Regions from separate parts of the Paenibacillus barengoltzii G22 genome, predicted to be linked through region 1. Evidence: riboswitches for the same ligand, from Rfam matches in the RefSeq annotation. Region 1 holds a riboswitch; each other region holds the start of a gene.
What was found. A riboswitch is a leader RNA that binds a small molecule or an ion and turns the genes downstream of it on or off. The one in region 1 is predicted to bind cobalamin.

Region 2: it holds a riboswitch for cobalamin, as region 1 does, so the genes downstream of both, C812_RS15775 (anaerobic ribonucleoside triphosphate reductase) here and C812_RS12690 (ABC transporter substrate-binding protein) in region 1, are expected to answer to the same signal.
Region 3: it holds a riboswitch for cobalamin, as region 1 does, so the genes downstream of both, metE (5-methyltetrahydropteroyltriglutamate--homocysteine S-methyltransferase) here and C812_RS12690 (ABC transporter substrate-binding protein) in region 1, are expected to answer to the same signal.

What each region holds. Positions count from the first base shown of each region.
Region 1 is NZ_KE159653.1:940,584-948,688, reverse strand. Features, by position in the region: gene C812_RS12700 (response regulator) at 1-1,197, shown strand, start outside; gene C812_RS12695 (methyl-accepting chemotaxis protein) at 1,456-3,036, shown strand; cobalamin riboswitch at 3,118-3,328, shown strand; gene C812_RS12690 (ABC transporter substrate-binding protein) at 3,575-4,585, shown strand; gene C812_RS12685 (FecCD family ABC transporter permease) at 4,582-5,631, shown strand; gene C812_RS12680 (ABC transporter ATP-binding protein) at 5,628-6,419, shown strand; gene cobT (nicotinate-nucleotide--dimethylbenzimidazole phosphoribosyltransferase) at 6,458-7,537, shown strand; gene cobU (bifunctional adenosylcobinamide kinase/adenosylcobinamide-phosphate guanylyltransferase) at 7,537-8,105, shown strand, end outside.
Region 2 is NZ_KE159654.1:163,886-171,990, reverse strand. Features, by position in the region: gene C812_RS15790 (ribonucleotide-diphosphate reductase subunit beta) at 1-72, opposite strand, end outside; gene C812_RS22340 (hypothetical protein) at 366-674, opposite strand; gene C812_RS15785 (ribonucleoside-diphosphate reductase subunit alpha) at 763-3,096, opposite strand; gene nrdG (anaerobic ribonucleoside-triphosphate reductase activating protein) at 3,245-3,763, opposite strand; gene C812_RS15775 (anaerobic ribonucleoside triphosphate reductase) at 3,760-5,736, opposite strand; cobalamin riboswitch at 5,907-6,159, opposite strand; gene C812_RS15770 (MTH1187 family thiamine-binding protein) at 6,494-6,793, shown strand; tRNA gene C812_RS15765 (tRNA-Thr) at 6,865-6,937, shown strand; gene C812_RS15760 (FMN-dependent NADH-azoreductase) at 6,993-7,634, opposite strand; gene C812_RS15755 (cupin domain-containing protein) at 7,749-8,105, opposite strand, start outside.
Region 3 is NZ_KE159653.1:100,561-108,665, forward strand. Features, by position in the region: gene C812_RS08790 (AAA family ATPase) at 20-727, opposite strand; gene C812_RS08795 (hypothetical protein) at 743-1,459, opposite strand; gene C812_RS08800 (FMN-dependent NADH-azoreductase) at 1,665-2,291, opposite strand; gene metE (5-methyltetrahydropteroyltriglutamate--homocysteine S-methyltransferase) at 2,420-4,738, opposite strand; cobalamin riboswitch at 4,884-5,080, opposite strand; gene C812_RS08810 (multicopper oxidase domain-containing protein) at 5,301-6,299, shown strand; gene C812_RS08815 (DUF2249 domain-containing protein) at 6,343-6,897, shown strand; gene C812_RS08820 (heme-copper oxidase family protein) at 6,911-8,105, shown strand, end outside.

The DNA of each region.
Region 1 (8,105 bases):
GCGGATGATGAACGGGCGATTCGCGAAGGCATTAAGCGAACGATCAACCGGATTTATCCGGAGTATGGGGTTGAACTGGCTGAAGGGGCAGAGGAAGCCGCGAAGCTGATGGGCGAGAAGCGATTCGACATTGTGCTCACTGATATTTTGATGCCGGGTATGAACGGACTGGAATTTATGCGGATTTCGAAACGCCGATTTCCTCGGGTGAAGTGGGTGGTGATCTCTGCGCACAGCGAATTCGCCTATGCCCAGGAGGCGGTGCGGCTGGGGGCCCGCGATTACTTGCTGAAGCCGATTGGGAAAACGCGCCTGCAGGAAATTATCAGCACCCTGGCCGCAGAGGTTCGCGAGGAAAGCGAGCAGACGAAGGAAGAGGAGCTCTTAAAAGCCAATCTGAAATATTTGCGCGAGGGCGTATTTCAGCGATTAGCCTCGGGTCTGGATATCGGGAACCTGGATTTGACGCCGTTTATGGAGGACTATCAAAGCTTTTATTTGATGATGGTTCAGATGGATGCTGGGGACAAAAACGTGCGGCTGGAGCATTTTATCGTCGAAAATGTGTTGTCCGAACTGATTGAGCGCCACGGCCGAGGGTTTGTCGTGAGCTATGACCGCCAAAGCCTGCTGGGTCTGATCACGCCGCGGGAGCCGGAGCGGATCGAACGGTTTCAGGAGGAAGTGAAGGCGCATTTGAAGCACTATTTGAAGGTGCCTTTTCAAATCGTGCATTCAGGCTTAAACAACGATTTCAAGTCGGTGCCGCAGGTGGTCATGCGCATGAAACAGGCTTCCGATTCGCCGGTTGCCTTGCTGGATCCGCCGAAGGGCAGCGGGGAGAAAGCGATCGAAGTTGCCCTCCAATATATCAAGGAGCACTACAATGAGGAGCTTTCTTTGGAAAAGGTCGCTTCCGTCGTCTTCCTGAACCCGGCGTATTTCAGCCAGCTGTTTAAGCAGAAGGTGGGACTCGGCTACAAGGAATACGTAACCTCGCTCCGTCTGGAGCAAGCGAAGCAGCTGCTGCTGAACCCGAAGCTGAAGGTCGGAGAGATTGCAGAGTACCTCGGCTATCAGGACATCCGCCATTTCGCGCAGATGTTTCGTAAGAAGTATCATGTCACGCCGAATGAATACCGGCAGCAGCAGAATATTAACATCTTGCTGGCCAGCAGCGGCAAGCGGAGTAAGTAGGGAAGAGCGTTCTGTTCTGGTGTACAATGGGAGAATGAACGAATAGACGAGAGAGGATGCCGCAAGATTGCACCCAAGATATAGGATGGTATGGGTTGTTCAAAGAGGAATGTGACGTGTTGTGTTACATTCCTCTTTCTTATTTACAGAATTCCGTCGATTATTTGCACCCAACTTCGGAATGCCTAAATTTTTCCTTTCTATACCTTTAGTCCTATTTTATAATGTTAGCAAAATTTACATATCAGGGGTGGGCATATGAAACGAAACGTTGGGTTGGGAAGACTTGCCGTTTGGTTTAGCTGCGGCTTTACGGTGATCTTGGCCGTCTGTGCGATATGGGCAAAGACGCCGTGGTATATCCCCTGCCTTGCGGTAGTTACTTTCCTCAGTTTAGGAGTTGCGCTGTTCTTTGAACCCGGCTGGCGGGCAGCTTCGGGAGGCGGGGCGCTGGGGAACAAGCGCTCTGCCTTGGGGACAAGTGAACCCCCGCAAGCAGAAACCGATTGGACGGCGGTATTTAACGAATCGCTGGTGGCGGCGGATCGATTGCAGGCGGCGGTTGGTGAAGTGAGCGAGAGCCTCGAGCAGCTGCAACGATTAGCCGATACCGCAGCGGCCGAGGATCAGAAGCTGAAGCAAAGCAGCGAGCGTTCGCTGGAACAGGTGCAGGAGAGTCTGGCGGCGATGGAAGAGGTGGCAGCCTCGGCCTCTCAAATCCATGACGCCGCCGGGCATCTGCTTGCCCGCAGTGAGAATACCCGAGCAGAGGCCATGCGCATGGCGGGAGCGCTGGAGACCGTAGACGGCACCATTCGTGCTTTGGCGCAGTCCCAAGAGTTGATCGAGAGGCCGATGGAGGATTTGGAGGGGAATACTCGGAAGCTGGGGGTATTGTATCGGAGCCTGGAGGAAATTGCATCGGAGGTCGCGTTGCTGGCGTTAAATGCATCGATCGAGGCGGCCCGGTTAGGTGAGCAGGGGAAAGGGTTTGACGTTGTCGCCGTGCGCATGCGCCAGTTGGCGGATCAAAGCACCGAGGCGATCACTTCCTCCGCGCCGTTATTTCAGCAGATCGCTGTAGATGTTGAGCGTGTGAAGTCCACGCTGAAAGAGGGACGGGCCTCGGCCCTGGAAGGCATATCGTTAATGAAACGGATGGGGGAGGACATCCGGTTGATTGCGGATGAAGTAGCCGAGGTGAACGGGCTCGTTGCCGAAGCGGGACGGCGAAGCGGGGAACAAGCCGAGCTGACGCGAAACATGGAGGCGATGCTGAGCGAGGTGCATGAAGCGCTGAATCGGAGCATCATCCATGTGGAGGGGGCGCTGACTCGGATGGAGTCGGAGCGCGAGCATATCTCCAAGCTGCAGACGGTGGTCGTGGGCTTGGATCGGGCCCAGGGCGAACTGATGGTATCGTTGAAGTCCGTCCATTCCGGGACGGATTCAGTTGCCGGGGGCGAGGACGCAGCGGCCCTTGGACAAGCCTATGCCCGAATACTGCTGGAGGTGGCTAAAGAACCGGGGTTTCACTTGCTGGAGCCGGCTGGTCACCGAGCTGCCTTGGAGCAGCTGTTAGCTGCAGAGCCGGGCCTGGAAGCGGCCTGGTCCAACCGCCAGGACGGATCTTTTATCATGTCCATTCCGGAAGCCGGCTTGCTCAACGCTAAAGGACGGGACTGGTTCCGTCGGGCGCTGGCCGGAGAGACGGTCGTCTCCGAAGTGTATATCTCCGCGATCACCAAGCGGCGTTGCCTGACGCTGGCCGTGCCGATTGTCCGGGAAGGCGAAGTCCTCGGCGTCCTGGGCGCCGATTTGTCTTTAGAACAGGGTTGAACGAAGGAATAGCAGATTTCATTATTGTCAGCCTTCCGCTTTTCCCCTATAATCCAAGAGAGAAGAAAGCCTTAAGACAAGCGTACAATTTGTGCCCGTAGGTCCTGGAGCAACGGTGAAGCATGCCGCAGCGCTTCGGGTTAAAAGGGAAGCCGGTGTAAATCCGGCACGGTCCCGCCACTGTAAACAGGGACGAGCTCATGATGCCACTGTCGCCCGCGAAGGGAGATGGGAAGGCGAGTTGTCGTCGATACCTGGAAGTCAGGAGACCTGCCACGGGAATTCAAGACGGTCCTTCGAGGAAAGGATAACGTTCTGCCAAGAGCATCATAGCTTGGCGCTGCCATCGTGGAGTCGCTCCGCTTTGCGTGCGCACAGCATGACTTTGTAGACGTAACCCCATCCGCTAGGATTGGGGTTTTTTCTTTGTGCCGATAGAGAGTTGGCCGCGCTTCTTCGCCGCCGGCTGCACAACGTACTGCTGGAACACAAGGCGATTCTTTATCTATTGCAAAATAAAGCAAGGGGAGATCTGGAAATGAGAAACTGGAGAAGACTAGGAAGCCTGTGGCTGCTGGCCCTGCTGCTGGTGCTTGCAGCCTGCGGTAACAATAACGCTGTCACCCCGGGATCAGGGAATACCGCTGACGCTGCACAGCCAACGCAAAATGCGGGAACGAACGCAGGGGCGGACAATTCGGCGGGACAGGAGACGACTTATCCTTATACCGTAACGGACTCGACTGGCAAAGAGTTCACGTTTGAGGCTGCGCCGGAACGCATCGTGTCGCTGGCACCTTCGGAGACGGAAACGCTGTTTGCGCTGGGGCTTGACGAGCAAGTGGCTGGTGTATCCGATCTGGATGATTATCCTGAAGCGGTGAAGGACAAGCCGCGGATGGGCGGATTTCAGGTGAACGTGGAGGCGATTGTGGCCGCGCAGCCGGATCTCATTCTTGCAGCGAGCGTGATTGACGAAGCGACGGTTAAAAACTTGACGGATATGGGATATAAAGTGTTCCAGTCCAATCCGAAGACAATCAACGAAGTAATGGAGCATATTCAGACCATTGGTGACATTACCAACCACCAGGCTGAAGCTGCCAACGTAGTCGACAAGATGAAGCAAGAGGTCCAAACGGTGACCGATGCGTTAGCTTCGCTCAGTGAAGACCAGAAGAAGAAGGTCTACATCGAGTTTTCTCCGGGCTGGACGGTGGGCAAAGGCGAGTTCATGGATGAGATGATCACGTTATCTGGCGGCATCAACGTTGCTTCCGATATCAAGGGATGGTCCGAGATCAATGAAGAACAAATTATTCAGGCGAACCCGGACGTTATTCTTTACGCGAAAAGCGTTGTTGACGAAAATAACCGGACGTTAGCGGATATCATTAAAGCCCGTTCAGGCTGGGATCAAATTTCGGCTGTGAAGGAGAACCGCATTATCGCATTGGACGATAATCTGCTGGCTCGTACGGGCCCTCGTGTCACGCAAGGACTCATTGAAGTCGCCAAGGCGGTTCACCCGGATTTGATCCAGCCATGAAGCGCGGCAAATTCGCCGGATACGGAGCCATTGGGCTCCTGCTGCTGGTCGTAACGCTGCTGCTCTGCATCGGCATCGGTTCCGTTTATGTGCCGGCTGGGGAAATCGCAGCAATTTTGCTGCATCGTATCCCGGGGTTCGACCGCCTGATCACGCCGGATTGGACGACGGCAGCAGAGCAAATCGTCATACAGGTCCGTTTGCCTCGCGTGCTGCTTGGGATGCTGGTCGGTGCTTCGCTCGCCGTGGCGGGCGCCGGCTTCCAAGGGGTGCTGCGCAACCCGTTGGCGGATCCGTTTACGCTGGGCGTATCGTCAGGCTCGGCAATCGGTGCGGCGGTGCTGATCTTTTTCGGATGGCAGTTTTCCCTGTTTGGGATCTTTACGCTACCGATGGTTGCGTTCCTGGCGGGGGCGGTTACGTTATGGATCGTGATTTGGCTGGCTAGAGAGAACGGACGGCTGCCGATTGAAAGTCTGGTTTTGTCCGGCGTCGTGATGCAATCGTTCCTAGGGGCTGTTGTCTCCTTTTTAACGGCAATGTCGAAGAAAACCATTAATGAAATTTACTATTGGACGATGGGCAGTTTAAGCTTGCGCGGATGGTCGTATACGGCCATCCTTTTGCCGTATTTGCTGCTGGGAGCCTTATTCCTTTGGAGCCGGGCTAAACATTTGAACCTGCTGACTTTAGGTGAACGTCAAGCCTCCCATTCCGGGATGGCCGTAGAACGAACCAAACTAGCTGTGTTGCTCGTTGCTACACTGATGACGGCGGCTGCGGTATCCGTGTCAGGGGTAATCGGATTCGTAGGCCTGGTCGTTCCGCATATGATCCGTCTGATCACCGGCCCGGATTATCGGCTGATCATTCCTTTGTCGGCGCTGGGCGGCGGGATATTTATGATGTGGAGCGACTTGGCGGCTCGCTCGCTGCTGGCTCCAACGGAGGTCCCGCTGGGCATCGTCACCGCCTTTGTGGGGGCGCCTTTCTTTGGGTATCTGTTGTATCGGAAGAAGAAACAGAGGGAGGAGGAGCTGCGTTGATCAAGGTGTCTGGGGTTGCCAAGGCGTTTGGCCGGCTGGAGGTGCTTCACGGTGTGGACTGGCAGGTTGGCTCCGGTGAGTTTTGGGGCTTGATTGGACCCAACGGCAGCGGCAAAACAACCTTGCTCAACTTGATCTCCGGCGTGGAGAAGCCGGATGCCGGCGAGATTGCGTTGAGCGGACGACCGCTTTCGTCGTATTCGCGCAAGGAGCTGTCGCGCAAGGTCGCCGTCCTTCAGCAGGACGGGCTTCCGGCTGTGGCTTTTACGGTGCGTGAAGTGGTGGAAATGGGGCGGTTCGCCCATCAGGATTGGCGCGGCAAGGAGATCGGCGGGGCGAAGGCAGGCGAACGCCTCATTGATGGAATTATGGAACGTCTCGACCTGAAGGAGCTGGAGCATCGTCCGCTGAGTGCGCTTAGCGGGGGGCAACGCCAGCGGGTAGCACTTGGGAAGGTGATGGCTCAGCAGCCCGAGCTGGTGCTGCTCGATGAACCAACAACCTATTTGGATTTGCGTTACCAGATGCAATTTATGGAGCTGGTGGCCGAATGGCAGCGCGATGCCGGACTTACCGTCGTTTCAGTGATGCATGATTTGAATTTGGCTGCCTTGTTTTGCAGCCATCTCTTAGTGATGAGCGGCGGGCAAATTGTGGCGCAAGGCGCGCCGGACGGCATTTTGTCACTGGAGCTGGTTGAAACCGTATTTGGAGTTCAGGCCCACCAAGTGGTTCATCCGGATTCGGACGTTCCGCAGCTATTGCTGCGCCGGGCAAGTTTAGGTTAAGGGTACGAGTCAGTAATACAGAAAAGGGGAATATGGTTATGGCATACAATTCAGTCGAACAGCTTGCGCAAGCAATTACTCCTTTGGACGAAGCAGCGATGAAAGCGGCGCAGGTCCATTTGGACCAGTTGACGAAGCCGCCGGGAAGTCTCGGGAAGTTGGAAGGATTGGCAGTGAAGCTGGCAGGCATCACGGGAATCATTCGTCCGGAGTTTCCAAAACGGTCGGTAATCGTAATGGCGGCGGACCATGGCGTTTGTGAGGAAGGGGTCAGCGCGTTTCCGGCAGAAGTGACGCCGCAGATGGTGCATAACTTTTTGGCCGGCGGCGCAGCGGTGAATGTGCTGGCACGCCAGGCTTCGGCTGACGTCGTTTGCGTGGATATCGGGGTGAATGCAGAGATGTCACATCCGGGGCTGCTGCAACGTAAGTTGCGTTACGGGACAGGAAATATGGCCAAGGGACCGGCGATGAGCCGGGAGGAAGCCGAAGCCGCCATTCGAGTTGGGGCCGAGGTGGTGGCTGATGCGGTGTCCCAAGGCGTTCGACTGTTCGTCACCGGGGAGATGGGTATCGGAAACACCACAGCCAGCGCTGCGATCATGAGCAGTCTGACGGGGATCGCACCGCAGCAGAGCGTTGGGCGTGGAACCGGGGTCAACGATGAACGGCTTCGGCACAAAATTTCCGTCGTGGAGCGGGCGCTGGAGGTCAATCGCCCGAATGCCAACGATCCGCTGGACGTGCTAGCTAAAGTCGGCGGGCTGGAGATTGCCGGAATGACTGGCGTCATTCTGGGAGCCGCAGCTCATCGCTGCCCGGTCGTGATCGACGGCTTTATTTCAACTGTGTCCGCGCTGCTGGCGGTACGTATACAGCCGAATGTGGCCGACTATATTATTGCTTCGCACGTCTCCCACGAGCAGGGACACCGTGCGCTCCTGCAGGAGCTTGGCCTTAACCCGATGCTGGAGCTGGATATGCGGCTTGGGGAAGGCACAGGCGGCGTGCTGGCGCTCCATCTTGTAGATGCGGCTTGCCGGATCGTTGCTGAAATGGCGACGTTCGAAAGCGCGGGCGTCGCGTCCGGTGAAGGAAATGGTGGGGGGACCGAGTGATGAAGATCCTGGTGACCGGCGGAGCCCGCAGCGGCAAAAGCACATTCGCTGAACGTTGGGTCATGAAACAGGCAACATCCGCTGATTACGTTGCAACGGCGCAAGCGTTTGACGATGAGATGAAGGCCCGTATCAGGTTGCACCAGCTCCAGCGGGAGCAAAGCGGGTTCACCTGGACGACGCATGAAGCGCCGCTTGAACTAGCAGAGATGCTGCAGGAGTTAGGTAAGCGGCCCGTTGCAAAGGAGGGCGCGGCCGCCGAAGCCGCGGGTCCGGTTGTGCTGGTCGACTGCCTGACGTTATGGTTGTCGAACGTGCTGCTGAGCGCATCGGAACAGGCCGATGGTGTGGACGCCGTTTTGACGCGGGAAATTGAGCGGTTGACCGCTGCGGCCGAGGCTTTTCCCGGCACTTTGGTGATGGTTACAAATGAGGTCGGCAGCGGGATCGTGCCGGAGTATCCGCTTGGCCGGCAATATCGGGATTGGGCCGGGCTGCTGAACCGAACGATGGCGTCGATCGCGAATCAGGTGTTTCTGGTTACCGCCGGCATCCCCATCGAGTTGAA
Region 2 (8,105 bases), on a different contig from region 1:
TGAGCATTCGCCGCCGATGATGCGCGTAGATTTGTTGGGGGCTTCGGTATTAAAAATCGTTTGAAGTTGCATGGGATTTTCGCTCCTTAATTTTTGTTGAGTAAGTTGTACATGGGATGGGGGTGCGGGATCAGGCCGCCGGCGTTTCTCTAGAATCATTTCACCCTCTGGCCCATACCCGCATGTATATATGTTCAAAACGTGAGCGCATCCCCGCAGGGGATAGCGTCTCCAAGCACGCAGTTACGCTCAAAGCGCCTTTGCTGCTCCTTCGTCTTGCGCCAAAGGTAAGTGCATCCCGAAGGGACAACGCCTCCCAGCACGAAGTTCCGCCTAAAGCGCCCCGGATGCTTTCTCGTTATGCACTAAAAAGTAAGTGCATCCCCGAAGGGGACAACGACGGTTACGCACGGAGCAGCACCATGTCCGCCGCAGTCGCAGTCCCCGCCCCGCAGGAGCACTGCAGTAGAGCGGGCCCGAAGGGCGACAAGCGGCTCACTGCACATATGCCGCCCGGGTGCGCCGACAGCAGCAGTCCTGAGCAGCACGGTTTTCCAGGTCACTCGGGAGCGCCCAAAGTAAGACGTACCCGAAGGGGGAAAAGCGTTCCACGAGCCAACCTCAGCGAATCCCCGATAGGGGAGAGCGCGCAGGAGCGCCTCTTGCTCTCCCACGTTCTTCCCCTTTGCGGGAGACCAGAGGGCAGCAGGCCCTCGGGCGCCCTCCCTTACGGTAAGGGAGGGGTGGGGAGGGTTGAGTACCTCATGAGGCGCAGCTCTCACACTCCTCAATCGTCAACGCCCGGCTCCGCACATAATACGTCGACTTCAACCCGGCCTTCCAAGCATGCAGATGCAGGTCAAGGAAGTCAGTGGCCCGGATGTCCGGCCGCACGTACAGGTTGAAGCTTTGGCCTTGGTCGACGTGGCGCTGGCGCGCACCGGCCATTTCGATCGACCAATGCTGATCGATCAGGAACGCGGTCTTGTAGTACCAGATCGTTTTTTCGGACAGGTCCGGTGCCGGATTGGCGATTTTGTACGTCGTCTTCTCTTCATACGAGAGCAGCTCGTACAACGGATCGATGCTGGCGGTGGAGCCGGCGATAATCGAGGTTGAACCGTTAGGGGCGATGGCGAACATCCAGGCGTTGCGAACGCCGTTCTCACGCACTTCCTTCTGCAGCTCGCGCCATTGCTCGGTCGTCACGTATTTGCCTTCGCGGGAGCCGTCCACGTAACCGCGGGATACGAAGTATTGCCCGGTTTCCCAATCGGAGCCGGAAAATTTCGGATATTTGCCTTTTTCCTTAGCCAGCTCCATGCTGGATTGGATCAGGAGGTAGTTGATCTTTTCATACAGCGCGTCATTGTATTCCACGGCCTCCTGGGATTCCCAGCGGATGCCTTCGAGCGCGAGCAGATGGTGCAGGCCAAACGTGCCGAGCCCGATCGCCCGATACTGGCTGTTCGTATACTGCGCTTGCAGCACTTCAATATTGTTGATGTCGATAACGTTATCAAGCATCCGCGTCTGAATCGGTACTAACCGCTCCAGTACGCCGGCCGGTACTGCGCGGGCCAGGTGGATGGAGTTCAGGTTGCAGACGACGAAGTCGCCCGGGATTTTGGACACGACGATCCGTGTTTGTCCGTCCTTCGTCACCAGTTCCTCTTGCTCGACGACAGTTGGCGATTGATTTTGCATAATCTCCGTACACAGATTTGACGAGTAAATCATCCCATGCGCGCGGTTCGGGTTCGCCCGGTTTACCGTATCGCGGTAGAACATGTACGGTGTGCCGGTCTCAAGCTGCGATTTCATGATGCGCTTCATGATATCAATCGCTGGCATCGTGATGCGTGACAGAGTAGGGTGGGCCACGGCTTCGGCGTATTTTTCACGGAAGCTGCCTTTCCCAAGCTCCTCGTCATAGAAATCCTCCAGCCCCAACGCACGCCCGTTCTCATCCTTCCAGCCCATCGTCTTCTTCACTTCGTGCGGGCAGAACAGATGCCATTCCCCGCGGGCCTCCACCGCCTCCATAAACAGATCAGGCAAGCATACGCCGTGGAAGACGTCATGCGCGCGCATCCGCTCGTCACCGTTGTTCAGCTTCAAGTCGAGGAAGGCGAGAATATCTTTGTGAAAAACATCCAGATAAACCGCAATCGCACCTTTACGAGTTCCCAGCTGGTCGACGCTGACGGCGGTGTTGTTCAGCTGGCGAATCCAAGGGATTACGCCGGAGCTGGTGTTCTTGTGGCCGCGAATGTCCGAGCCGCGCGCGCGGACCTTGCCGAGGTAAACGCCGATGCCGCCGCCCATTTTGCTCAAGCGGGCAACGTCGGTATTGGAGTCGAAGATGCCCTCAAGGGAATCGTCAACGGTATCAATAAAGCAGCTGGAGAGCTGGCCGGCTACTTTTTTACCGGCATTGGACATCGTTGGGGTTGCCGCGGTCATATACAGGTTGCTCATCGCCCAATACGCTTCCTTCACCAGCTCCAGACGCTTCTCTTCCGGCTCTTTATGCATCAGGTACATGGCGATGACCATATAACGCTCCTGCGGAAGTTCCATTGTCCGTCCGTCGAAGTCGGTCGCCAGGTAACGCTCCGTTAACGTCAACAGACCGATGTAGTCGAACAGCAGATCGCAGGATGGGTCTATCGTGCGGCCCAGCTCTTCAATTTGCTCTTTCGTATAGCACTCCAGCAGCTCTTCGCGGTAAATACCGAGCTGGCATAGCTCGGTGATGAGGTGATAGAACGACCCGTAAGGTTGCTCTGGATAGGCTTTGTAGCGACGATGAACCGCTGCTTTCTTATACAGAGAGGTAAGCAGGGAGCGAGCCGCTGCATATTTCCAATCCGGCTCATCTTTGCTGACCAGCTCCAGCGCGGACATCGTGAACGCATTACTGATTTCTTCCCCGGTCACCACATCCCGGCGGAGCTTCGCATGGACGCCGCGCAGCAGGCGCTCTTTATTGACGTTATGTAATCCTTGCAAAATCCGGTCAGCATAGACGCCAAGGCGTGCGCTGTCAAACGCAAGCTGTCGGTTATTTGGTTTTGTCACTAGAGTAGGCATGAGATAAATCCTCACTTTCCATATATTAAGGTAGGATCAATACTGCAGATGGGGGGCGTTACCCCGAATCTTGAATATTCAAATTGCAGATATTTGCTGAAAAAGGGGCGCAATCAAGTTGCGCTCAGAAGGAATAAGATCAATCCGTTTAAAAAGTGAACCTAGGCTCCCACAACACGGCTTGTCCTTGCTGCAGGCTGGGTTGAATATCGATCAGCCGTTGATTGGAGCTGCCCCGGTAGAGCAGGGAAGGGTCGCGAAGCTCTTCCACGAACCTTCCGTCAACCAGCACCTCGCAGCGCCGCAGCAGTTCATATTCCGGGGAGCCGGGGTGTTCGATTAATTCTTCCAACGTATAACCGGTATAAATCCAGATGGATCGGGGCCCGGCTTCCGCCACTAGCCGATCAATAAAGCCGCACACTTCGGCGGCGGAGAAAAAAGGGTCACCGCCAAGGATCGTAAGCCCGCTGAGCAACGGATTATGTTTAATGTCATGAATGATTTCCGCTTCCCGCTCCAACGTGAACGGTTCCCCGTAATCGAAGCTCCAGGTTTTCGGACTGAAGCAGCCCTTGCAATAATGGCGGCATCCGCTGATGAAGATCGCTGCCCTCATGCCGGGTCCTTCATTAATGGACTCCGGATAATAGCCGCAAATGTTCATGCGTCGTGTTTCACCCGGTCACGAACCTCCGCTTGTTTGGCGGGGTTGAACCGTGTCTGATAATCGCCGGTCAGATAGCCGGTCACCCGGCGCAATCGGCGAATATGCACTTCGTTCTCATGGCTGCCGCAGGAAGGGCAGCTTGCCCCAATGATCCCTTCAAAGCCGCAGGCCGAGCAGCGGTCGATGGGATGATTAATGCTAAAATAGCTGACCTGCTGCTGCAGAGCGTATTGCACGATTTTGACGAATGCTTCCGGATTGTTGCGGGCATTGCCGTTGAGCTCGATATAAGAGATCGCTCCGGCGTTGCACAGCCCGTGGAATTTGGCTTCCAGCTCGATTTTTCGTGCCGCACTGATGTTGTAGTAGACCGGGATATGGAACGAATTCGTGTAATACTCGCGGTCCAAAATCCCGGGCAGCGAGCCGTAGACCGCGCGATCGCGTTTGGTGAACTTGCCGGACAGCCCTTCTGCCGGGGTCGCAAACAGCGTGATATTCAGATTGTGAATTTCACTTTGGCCGTCGCAATAGTCGCGCATGTATGCGATCAGGTCGTAAGCTTTCTGATACACGGCTTCATCCTCACCGTGGTGCCTCCCGTACATCGCCTTCATGCATTCGGCCAACCCGATGAACCCGATGGACAAGCTGCCGTGCTTCAGCAATTCGCCGACCTGATCGTCCGGTGCCAGTTGTTCACCGCCTTCCCAGACGCCTTCCCGCATCATGAAATCGGAAGCTTTGGCTTTCTGGGAAGCCTGAATCGAGAAGCGATGCAGCAATCCCTCAAGGGCGATATTCATATAGTGAGTCAGATCGCGGTAGAAGGCGCGCTCGTCGGGTTCTTGGCGGTGTCCCAACGCAATGCCATGCTTCAAGCCGAGCTTGACCAGGTTCAGCGTATTAAAGGAAAGATTGCCTTTGCCAGACAGGTGATTGCGTCCGAACCGATCCGCCAGCACCCGGGTGCGGCAGCCCATTGTCGCAAATTCCGTATCCGGATCCGTTGGATCGTAGTACATCAGATTCAGCGGAGCATCCAGGTTGGCGAAGTTGGGATAAAGCCGTTTGGCCGAGCATTCCGCCGCTTTCAGGAACAGGGAATAGTTAGGTTCTCCCGGATTCTGGTTGACGCCTTGTTTACATTTAAAAATCTGAATCGGGAAAATCGGCGTTTCCCCATGACCGAGCCCGCGTATCGTGGCCGTAAGCAGGGAGTCGATGACCAACTGTCCTTCCGGTGAGGTGCATGTGCCGTAATTGATGCTGGTGAACGGGATTTGCCCGCCGGCCCGGCTCGACATCGTGTTCAGATTATGGATCAGGCTTTCGGCTGCCTGGAACGTCTCACTTTTGGTTTCCTTGAGCGCATAGCTAAATGCCTTAGGATATTGCTTCTTCAGATCGCTGCGGCTCATGGTGATATCACCAAAATCAGCGTTCGCGTTGCCCTCCTCGAAATAATCCAGCCCTTTGCGGAAGTATTTGGCGAACGATTTGGCTACGTACGGAGCGAGATCAAAGTCCAGCTTATTGGCGGACACGCCGCCGTATTGGGAGTTTTGCTGGGATTGGAAAATGATCGCTACCAGCGCCATCGCCGTCATGATCGAAGTTGGCGGGCGTACGCTGCCGTTGCCGGTGTTGAAGCCTCTGCGCAGCAGCTTGTCAAACGGGATAAAGATACAGTTCGTTGTGCCAAGAGCATACTGATCCAAGTCGTGAACATACACGATATTATCCTGAATCGCCTGGACCAAGCGAGTTGGCAGTACGAAATGACTTGCATACCATTTGGAATACTCGCTGCCGAATTTGCTCATCTTGCCGGAGAAGCTCTCTCCGTTTAAATTGGCGTTCTCACGCAGCACCTCAAGATTGCGGCTCTGGACGATTTCCTCGCCCATTCGAATCACTTCATCCAGCAAGGTGTCCCGGCCGGTATACGTCTGGCTTACCCATGCCATAACACACTTCTCCTCCCTGTAAACCGAGCTTTAGTTCAAAAATAAAAGAGCATGTCCAACCAACGAGGTAGACATGCCCGAATGCACTGCAAAAAAGATGGACAGACCAAATCAAGGCCCAACATTTCGGCGGCAAGCGGACACCATCCCTGATCCTCGCAGGTTTTCCGTCGGTGTCTTTCAAACGGGCAGGTCTCCTGGCTTTCGGAACGTTGCTGACGCCTTCCCGCAGCTCATCAAACATTAAGCTGTAGTGGCATTTCGTCAGTCAACGGCTGGGTCTTCCAGACGATATAGGCGGAACGCCTGTCTTTAGTACCCAGCTACCGATTACAGTGGCGGGACCGCAGCGGACTTGCACCGCACTTCCCTTTTAAGCTCCGGCGGATCGTCCGCCGGATCACCCGTTCACACTATATTTTGTTGCGTTGATCTAAGGATAGCCCAAGATGTTGTGTTTGTAAATGGGATTTTCCCATTGAAAACTGACTGAAAACGATGTGAAAACCTCCGGTCCGCGCAATGATGCGGAGAGCGGGGGACGGATGAAAAATGTGAACATTTATAAATGGGACTGGAGGACTAGACGGCGTTTTACAGGGGATGTGAGTTTTGGGGATGGCCTGGAAATTTAGCAGACGGGTTCGGTTGATCTTCAGGAGCGGGGTTGGTTAGAATAGAGTTATCGGACGAAAAACAGCTTAGGGATCTAAAGGTTTCAAACCAATCCAATAACCAGGAAAGAAGGGAGCCGATTATGGCTATCGCCGAAGTTACCGTTATTCCGATCGGGACGGGGAGCACCAGCCTCAGCGCTTATGTAGCCGAGTTGCATCGGGTGTTGGAGAAGCAGAAGGGCATTACCTTTACCCTCACCTCCATGAGCACGATTATTGAAGGATCGTTAGACGACGTGTTTGCTGCGATTCGCGCGATCCATGAAGCACCGTTCCAGTCCGGTGCCGGCCGGGTGTCGACCTCGATCAAGATCGATGATCGCCGCGACAAAGCCAGCTCCTCAGAGCAGAAGCTGCGCTCGGTGCGCGAGAAATTATAATTTCTTGAAATTGGCGCTTGCATTATTTTTAAAACTCGGTATAATAAATTTTGTTCGCTAAAAACGAACCTGCTGGTGTAGCTCAGCTGGTAGAGCAACGCATTCGTAATGCGTGGGTCGGGGGTTCGAGTCCCTTCACCAGCATCTGATATGCAAGCGTAACGCGCCCTCCGAGGTTTTCGGGGGGCGCTTTTTTTTATCATTTCAAAGCCAACTGAACCGCCGATTTCTCCGCTTCGGTATAGGCATTCTGCAAAACTTCATCTTTATCTAAAATGTCGGTTCCTTGAACCCGAATGATTTCAAAATCCTCGATCCCCAGAAATTGAAACATCGATTTCAGGTACTTATAAGAGAATTCAACTTCGGTATACCAATCGTTGTTGGTATAAATCGCTCCGCTGCCCTGGATGACCACCATGCTGCGTCCGTCCTTAAGAAGACCTACGGATCCATTTTCGGTGTACTTGAAGGTTTCTTTGGCGATCATAATGTTATCCATATAGTCCTTTAATTTGAACGGCACGTTAAAGTTATGCAAAGGGTAGGCGATGATATACTTCCGCGCGCTTTTGAATTGTTGAAGGACCTTGTCCATCTTTCGGGTGACCTCGTGCTCTTCGCTCGTTAGTTCTTTACCGTTTCTTTGTTTTCTCCATGCGCTAAGTACCGTCTTGTCCACCATGGGGACAACGTCCTCGTATAAGTTGATTTGTTCGATGATCTCCTCGCCGGATTGATGCTCTCTATATTTTTTTAGAAAAAAGTCCAATACGTTCAGACTAAAAGATGCAGTCGAATTTGCCTCCGGGTGTGCGTTAATGACCAGTAATTTGCTCATTGTTGGTTCCTCCATTTTGTCTTTATTTTGTGTACATCTATAAGACAAGTGAAGGAATCCATTTGTGACAGCAAACAGGGAGGTTTCCATCAACCTCCCTGTCCCTCATCGAGATTACTCGTGCTCCATCATCGCTTCTCGTTTCGTTCGATGCACCGTGCCAAATTTATGGTGCGGCGGGGCATAAATGACATACACCTTCAGCGGCTCATTGCCGGTGTTGATGATGTTGTGCCACGTGCCCGCGGGGATGAAGACCGCGTCGTCTTCACGGATGTTTCGTACGAAGGTGAGATGGTCCGCCCGATCGCCCATTTGAGCAACGCCTCGCCCCTCTTCCACACGTACAAACTGGTCCGTATTCGGGTGGATCTCCAAGCCGATATCTTCCCCGACAGGGATGCACATTAGAGTGACCTGAAAATGCTTGCCCGTCCACAGCGCAGTCCGGAAGTTTTGATTATGCTCGGC
Region 3 (8,105 bases), 840 kb from region 1:
CAGCAGGAGTTTCTTGGGCTTACTGTGTTAAACGTTCAGCAAAAATATCGTCGGGATTCGCATCAGAATAAGATTTCACAAACTGATCATAGGTACCTTCAAATGTGAACCTTCCTTGGTTCAGGAGATGAATTTTACAATCCACTTTCTGAAAATCATGCAGGGTATGGCTGGATAACAGAACGATCCGACCGGCTTGAGCCAGAAGTTCAATTCTTCGCAAAATTCGGATTCTGGCTTCAGGATCAACACCGGACGTAGGTTCATCAAAGATGTATAACTTCCTCTTCATCAGTGTGGCCGCCAAGATACTCAAAAATCTTCTTTCTCCAACGGATAATTGTCCAAACGGAGTGTTCCAGGCTCTCTCCATAAATTCCATTTCCGATGGGTTCATCCACGAATCCGTATAGGGGGTGTTAGTTACTTTGATCTTATTTGAATGATCTGTGTGAAGATAGAAACGAAATAAATCCTTCCCCTTCAACACATTGGGAAATAACAAGCCTTGCAATTTATATAGGATCTCCGTATCATGAGGAACGCCGACAATTTCTTTCGGGCGTTGGATTACGCCGGCGATTAAGTCAAAAAGAGTTGTTTTTCCTGAACCATTTTTTCCAATCAAGACCTGAATCTTCCCCGCTTCAAAGTCTGCACACAAATCGTTTAAGACCTTACGATCGGACTTCTTATAGGTATAGCTTAAATGACGAATGGTGATCATCGGTTCCTCCTTCGTTCAAGTGCGGTAAGTGGGGGATACAATTTTAATCCATTTGAAGCCTGTCGTTCCCAACCCCATGTAAAGGCCTGTGATAAGAAATAGATAAACGGAAGACAAGTGGCTGATCGGTTGGCCTGTAAACCACTCTGCAAAGACGAAAGTCAAATTCCGAACGTACTCCAGCGGGTTAATGAAAGCCATCACATGCCCAAGCGGAAACGGCAAGGAATCTGAGTTGGCCGATATCAAAAACATCACCAGCACCGAGATATTGAGAAGGGTCATTAATGCTTCCTGTCGGACAGGCAAGAATAGAATGTTCAGAACAAACAGGGAAACCGCAAGCCCGCCAATCAGGCTGGACGTTAAAGCGGTCATTACAAAGGGGAGAAAATGCGCATAACTGTTCAAATATAAAGTCCCTGTAATTGCGGTGAACAACAGAATCATGAGGATGAGGAACACAAGCTGGCTGATCAATTTGCCTAGTATTACGCCATTTTTGCTGCCAGAAACGAATTTAAACATTTTTAAAAAGCCCGTTTCTCGTAACGAAATTAGACTTGTAGTCACTTCTACAGACATCACTAAAGTGATATAGGAGATAAACAAGCTAGACTGATGAATAAAAGTGTCTTCTTCCGGTTGCTGCATTAGCCATGGTGCATGATATACAAAAAAGAGAAAGAGCGGAAACACCAGATACCATAGGAAACCGATTTTGTGGTTCATCGTCATGATCGCAAACAACCGAACATACTCGTACACGATTCTCATTATTATAACTCCTTGATCAGTGACTATAGGGATATTTTTCTAATATTGTTAGAATTTCAATTATTCTCATTTTATTTATTCCCTGCTTCATTGGTCAAGAAGAAAAAAGCCTGAACCATCATGAAACGGCTCAGGCTTCTGAATTAATGAATCAGTTCAATTAGAATTTAGCAGCCAGTTCGGCAGCGCGTTTTACGCCATCATGAATGATTTCTTCGGCGCGGTCTTGGAATTGGTTGTGTCCTTCAACCACAACGACTTCCGGATCGTTAATGCCCCAGAAGGCCAGGGTGTTCTTCACATAGTTCAGGGACATTTCCAGCGCAGTCGCAGGACCTTCGGAATAAACACCGCCACGCGCTTGCAGCAACGCTACTTTCTTATCGCCAACCAAGCCCACCGGACCTTGTTCGGTGTACTTGAACGTTTTACCCGCTTGGTTCAAGTAGAACAGGTACGTCAACAGCTGTGCTGGAATCGTGAAGTTCCATAGCGGGAATGCAAATACGACCTTATCCGCATTCAGAAATTGCTCCAAATAGCCGTTAGCCAAGTCAGCAGCTTTTTGCTCTTCTGGCGTTGTTGGAATCCCGTTATTGACTTTGAACAGCCCGTTCAGCATATCCAAATCATAGTAAGGCAGGTCCAACTCAAACAGGTTCAATTCGATGATTTCATCATGAGGATGAGTTTCTTTGTACGTTTGCAAGAAGCTTTCGTACAACTTTACGGTAGCAGATTGCTCTGCTGGGCGATTATTAGCCTTAACAAATAAAACTTGAGACATTTGTGTTTCCCTCCGACTCTTCTTTTCTACTTTATTTTCCTTAGTTACTATATATTATCTTGCAACTAGTTTAACAATAGTTATAATAATCACTAACTACCACTTTGTCAATTACAGATTCAAAAAATTCAAACTTTATCCACTTCCGTTTCCGCCTGTATTCCTCTTCTAAATTTGCTGCGAACCTGCTCTGCTGCCGCCGTCATTTGTTTCAAAGCTGCGACTGTCTCCTGTTGTCCCCTCGTTTTCAAACCGCAATCAGGGTTGACCCAGAACAATTCCGGATCTAACACTTGAATCGCTCGCTCGATCAATCGTATCATCTCCTCCGCGGACGGGACGCGCGGACTGTGAATGTCGTAAACCCCTAACCCGATTCCAAGTGGATACGTATGCTTCTCAAAACTGTGGATCAGCTCGCCGTGGCTCCGTGAAGTTTCGATCGAGATAACATCCGCATCCAGCGCACGGATCTCTTCCAAGATATCGTCAAATTCGCAGTAGCACATATGCGTATGAATTTGCGTCGTATCCCGTACCGATGAAGTCGTCATCCGGAACGCCTTCACTGCCCAGTTCAAATAGTTCGACCAGTCCTTCTGCTTCAGCGGCAGTCCTTCGCGCAGCGCAGGCTCGTCCACCTGGATCATTTCAATTCCCGCTTCCTCCAACACTTCGACTTCCTTTCGCAAGGCCAATGCAATTTGATAAGCCACCTGCTCCCGGGACAGGTCACTGCGAACAAAGGACCAGTTCAAGATCGTGATCGGACCTGTTAACATGCCTTTCACCGGTTTGTTCGTCAGGCTTTGGGCGTAGGCCGTTTCCTTCACGGTCATTGGCCCAGCAAATTCGACGTCTCCATAAATGATCGGAGGCTTCACGCAGCGCGTTCCATAGGACTGGACCCAGCCTCCTTGCGTAAACGCAAATCCTGGGAGCTTCTCGCCAAAAAACTCCACCATATCGGTCCGCTCAAACTCACCGTGCACCAATACGTCGAGCCCGATCTCCTCTTGAAACTCCACCCATCTGCGGATCTCCGCTTGGATGAACGCTTCGTACTTCTCCGCGCTCCACTCACCTTTACGCCACTTCTGCCTTGCAGCCCGCACCTCGGCGGTTTGCGGGAAACTGCCAATCGTTGTAGTCGGCAGGAACGGCAGCTGCCACTTCGCCTGCTGCTTCCGCCGCCGTTCGGCGAAATCGCTGGCGCGCTCAGCCGGAGCAGCTGCGGCCTGCGCTGCTTCTTCCCGTACGAATGGAAGGTTGCGGGCTGGATCTGCAGCAAGCGCAGCCAAAGCCCGTCGATTCTCGGTGAACTGCACCGGCTCCGCTCCTTCTCCGTGGGCCGCCTTGCATAAGCTCACCAACTCCTCCAGCTTCTGCTCGGCAAAGGCCAGCGCATCGTGCAATACCGGATGCAGCCGCTCCTCCCTTGTTACAGATACCGGGACATGTAGCAAGCTGCAAGAAGGCTGCACGATGACCTCCGACGCTCCGGCCTGAAGCGAAATCACCTTCAGCAGGTTTAGTGCCTCATCTAAATCCGTACGCCAAATATTCCGCCCGTCAATCAGTCCCGCACCTAGCGTCTTGTCAGCAGGGAAGCCGGAACGCCGGAGTGATTCGAGGTTACCTTCCCGGCCATGAACGAAATCCAATCCCAAACCGTGCACCGGCAGTTCAATCAGTTCATCATACCGTTCGACCGCATCAAAATAGGTTTGGAGCATCAGTCGCAATCCCGGAACCTCCTGCGTAATCGTCTTGTAGATCAAGCGAAGCTGTAGTACGTCCTCCTCACTTAAAGAGACAACAACAGCCGGTTCATCGATTTGCACCCAATCTGCACCCGCTGCCTCCAGTTCGCGCAACACCTGTACGTACAGAGGCAGCAGCTTTTGGGTCCAAGTTTCAGCCTCCCCCGCGGTTTCCCCTTTGGATAACTTCAGCAACGTAAACAGTCCGAGCAGAACAGGCCTTCCGTTGATCCCGAGCTCCTGTTTCGCCTCCAGATAGGCTTGCAGCGGCCGATTGACAGTCAACTTGGGATCACGGTTCCCCAGCTCAGGTACGATATAATGGTAGTTCGTATTAAACCATTTGGTCATCTCGCTGGCGGTTGCTTCGTCATTGCCTCTTGCGATCGCGTAATACAGATCAAGCGAGATTTGTTCCCCGTTCCAAGCGAAGCGCTCCGGTACAAGCCCAAACATCGTCGCCGTATCCAGAACGTGATCATAATACGTAAAATCACCAACCGGTATGATATCAAGCCCCCGATCCCGCTGCACACGCAGGTTGTTCAAGCGAATCTCTTTTAATCGAGCATGAAGCTCCGGCTCTGTGATTTTCCCTGACCAATATGCCTCGATTTGCTTCTTCCAATCCCGTTGTCCACCGATTCTGGGATACCCCAGATTACCACTCAAAAAGTTCCCCATGTTCATTTCCTCCCATTGGTTTGATCAATCATACTAAGTCCGTAAAAAACACAAAAAAGGTCCTCGATAGCATGGCTAAAGAGGACCTTCGATCCGTTGTTCGATGGCTTGCAACTTTAACACCTCCCTATCTCCCGTAGGTACTGCAGTGCTGTCGAAATAGGCAGGTCTCCTGGCTTCGGGATCTTCGCCGGATGCAGCCTTCCCAGTGATAGGTCACCAGTGGCATCTCATACATCCGACTCCTCCGTTACAGTGGCGGGACCGCGCCGGCATTGCACCGGACTTCCCTTTTAAGCTTCAGCCATGCTCGGCCGAAACACCTATTTCCGCTATATTCGGTTGGAATATACCTTACATCTTACTTCATCTGTCTTGTGAATACAATACCAAACAGATCGGAATTTACTTATTTGTTTAGCAGGAATGGAGCACAAACGACAACATTTTCGACAACATTCATGTGATACATATCACAATCCACCCTCTAGACCCGTCGTACGATGAAAGTACATCAAGGAGCCATTTCCTTCACCATTATAGATAGAAAGAGGAATGACCGATGAAATCGCGGAACATCCCAAAGCTTCTGTTGATTAGCTTATGCTGTCTGATCATGATTGCCGCAGCATGGTTTGCGTTCCCGTCGGAGCCCCCTCAGGTCAGTGCCCCTCCCCTGCAAGCGGAAGAGCCGCATCTCCATCCACCGCCCGTGGAGCCGAGCATTAGGCGGGAAGGCCATACCGTCCGCATTGAAATGACTGCGCAGCAGGCGGATATCGAGATCTCCGAAGGTGTCACTTATCCGGCTTGGACGTTTAACGGAACCGCCCCTGGTCCGGTGTTGCGGGTAAAGCAAGGCGATCAGCTGGAGTTTACCTTAAAAAACTTAGATCCCGACATGCCGCACTCTATGGATTTCCATGCGGTCCATGCCGCTCCAAGCAAGAAGTTCATTGACGTGATGCCTAGCGAGCACGGCACGTTTACTTATCCCGCCACCACGCCAGGCGTGTTCATGTATCATTGCGGAGTTAGTCCGGTGCTGCTGCATGTGGCTAATGGGATGTACGGGATGATCATCGTCGAACCGACAGACGGTTACCCAACGGACTCGGAAATCGATCGAGAATATACGATTGTCCAAAGTGAATGGTATGCGGCCAATGATCTGGATGCGTTTCAACAAGGCGATCCGGAGGTTGTGGTATTCAATGGCGATGACTTTACGTTAAAAGACCATCCATTCCTCGCCAAAGTTGGCGACCAGGTCCGCTTGTACGTCATCAATGCAGGGCCAAATCACGTTTCTTCGTTCCATGTGGTCGGGACGACCTTTGATCGCGTTTATCTGGACGGGAATCCAAACAACCAGCTGTATGGAATGCAGACCGTATTGCTTCCAGCCGGCGGCGGCGCAGTCGTTGAATTTATCGTTACAGAGGAAGGGGATTATCCAATCCTTACCCATCAACTGAGGGACGCCAACCTCGGCGCTACGGCGATCTTGCGCGTAACCCAGGACGGAACGGATCATGGAGCACCGGTGATGAGCCATTAAGGACTACCCTATTCATGTAAATTCATAAACGAGGTGACGTTGGATGAATCGACAAGATGCCAAAATCATAGAGCTCGACGTCCGAGAGCAACTACGCAACAAGCTGGAGCCGTTCCAGCTCATCATGGACACCGTTAAGAAGCTAGAGAAAGATGATCTCTTCGTGCTGCACGCTCCGTTCAAACCGACTCCTCTGCTCAAGCTGTTGAAAATGAAAGGGCTCGTGGGCAAATCCGTGATGCAGGACAAAGAGCATTGGGTCAGCACATTTGTTCATAAGAAAAACAAAGCATGGCTCGAAGAAGAAAACGAATCGATTGAAGTAGCAGCAGATGCTGCTCCGATATCAACGGCGGTTTCCAGCGAAAATACCGCCAGTCCCAACATCATCACGCTGGACAACCGCGGTCTGGAACCACCGCAACCGATGGTCCGGACGCTGGCGGCACTGGATCGCTGTAAGTCAGGGGATGAGGTGCATATTCACAACGACCGAGTACCCGTATTTCTAATCGAAGAGTTAAACAGCTTGGGCTGCACCTATACAGTGGAAGAACAACCGGATGGAACCGCCAAAGTCCAAATCCGCAAACCTTAAGGAGGTGAACCTGATGCCAGCCATGTCCCGCCTGCCTTTTCTCTTTATCGTCACCGGAATCTTCGGATTCGTCCTGTTTCACGCCACCTCCCTGATGTCGCTCACGGGCTGGATCGGCGATGATATCCGCGGCCCGGCTGGCTGGTTCCAAGTCCACCTGTTTGTACTGGGCTGGGCAACCATGCTGGCAATGGGTGCCGTCTACCAGCTGATCAACGTTATTTTGCAGTCGAAAATTTACAGTGAACGTCTCGGGTATGTGCATTTTGCGCTGTTTACCATTGGGCTGTTTGGGCTGCTGTTTGGTTTCATTCAAGGCGATACGTATTGGATTGGCGGCTTTGCGACAATTGCATTCTCAGGAGTTGTCTTGTTCGTCTGGAACCTGACCGCTACGTTGCTGCGGGCCAGAACGTGGAACGCAATCACCATAAGCACCGCCTGCGCGATATTTTACCTACTGCTCACGGGGTTATCCGGGATGGCGATGGGGATCAATTTTGCGACCGGTCTATACAACGATTTGCACGAAAACCTATTTGGCACGCATATTTGGCTAGGAACATTAGGCTGGTTTGGACTGTTGATCACCGGGTTCAGTTATAAGCTGCTGCCGATGTTTTACTTGTCCCATGACTATCCAACTCGTCTGGAATACGTCGTTTGGGGCGTATGGAACGCAGGAGTTCTGCTGGGCGCGGCTTCCTTTCTGTTTGGTTTACCGACAGGCTTCAAAATCGCCGCACTGCTCCTGATCGTCGTTGCCGTCCTTTGTTATAACGTTCATCTGCTGCAAATCCGTAATAAACGGCATAAGCGCAGCCCGGGGGCAGGCATTGAGTGGACAATGACCGGGAGCCAAATCTTTGCCGCCTTTGCGGTCATGTTTGCGGTACGGTCGCTGCTGTCACCGGGGCAACTGCTGGAAACCCAAACCGTTCTTACCGCTGGCTTTGTTTACTTAAGCTGCTGGGTCTCGTTTACGGTGCTTGGCTACGTGTCCAAAATTATACCTTTCCTATGGTGGACCTACAAATACGGCAAACAAGCCGGACGCCCGGGAACGCCGGTGCTGGCCGACCTGTTGGACGAACGGAAAGTGAATCTTGGGTTGACCTTGATTCTTTGCGCGAATTTGACCGTCCTTATTGGCATCGTGACCGGCTCCTCGATCGGGATTGCCGTTGGAGGCGCCGTATTATCTATCG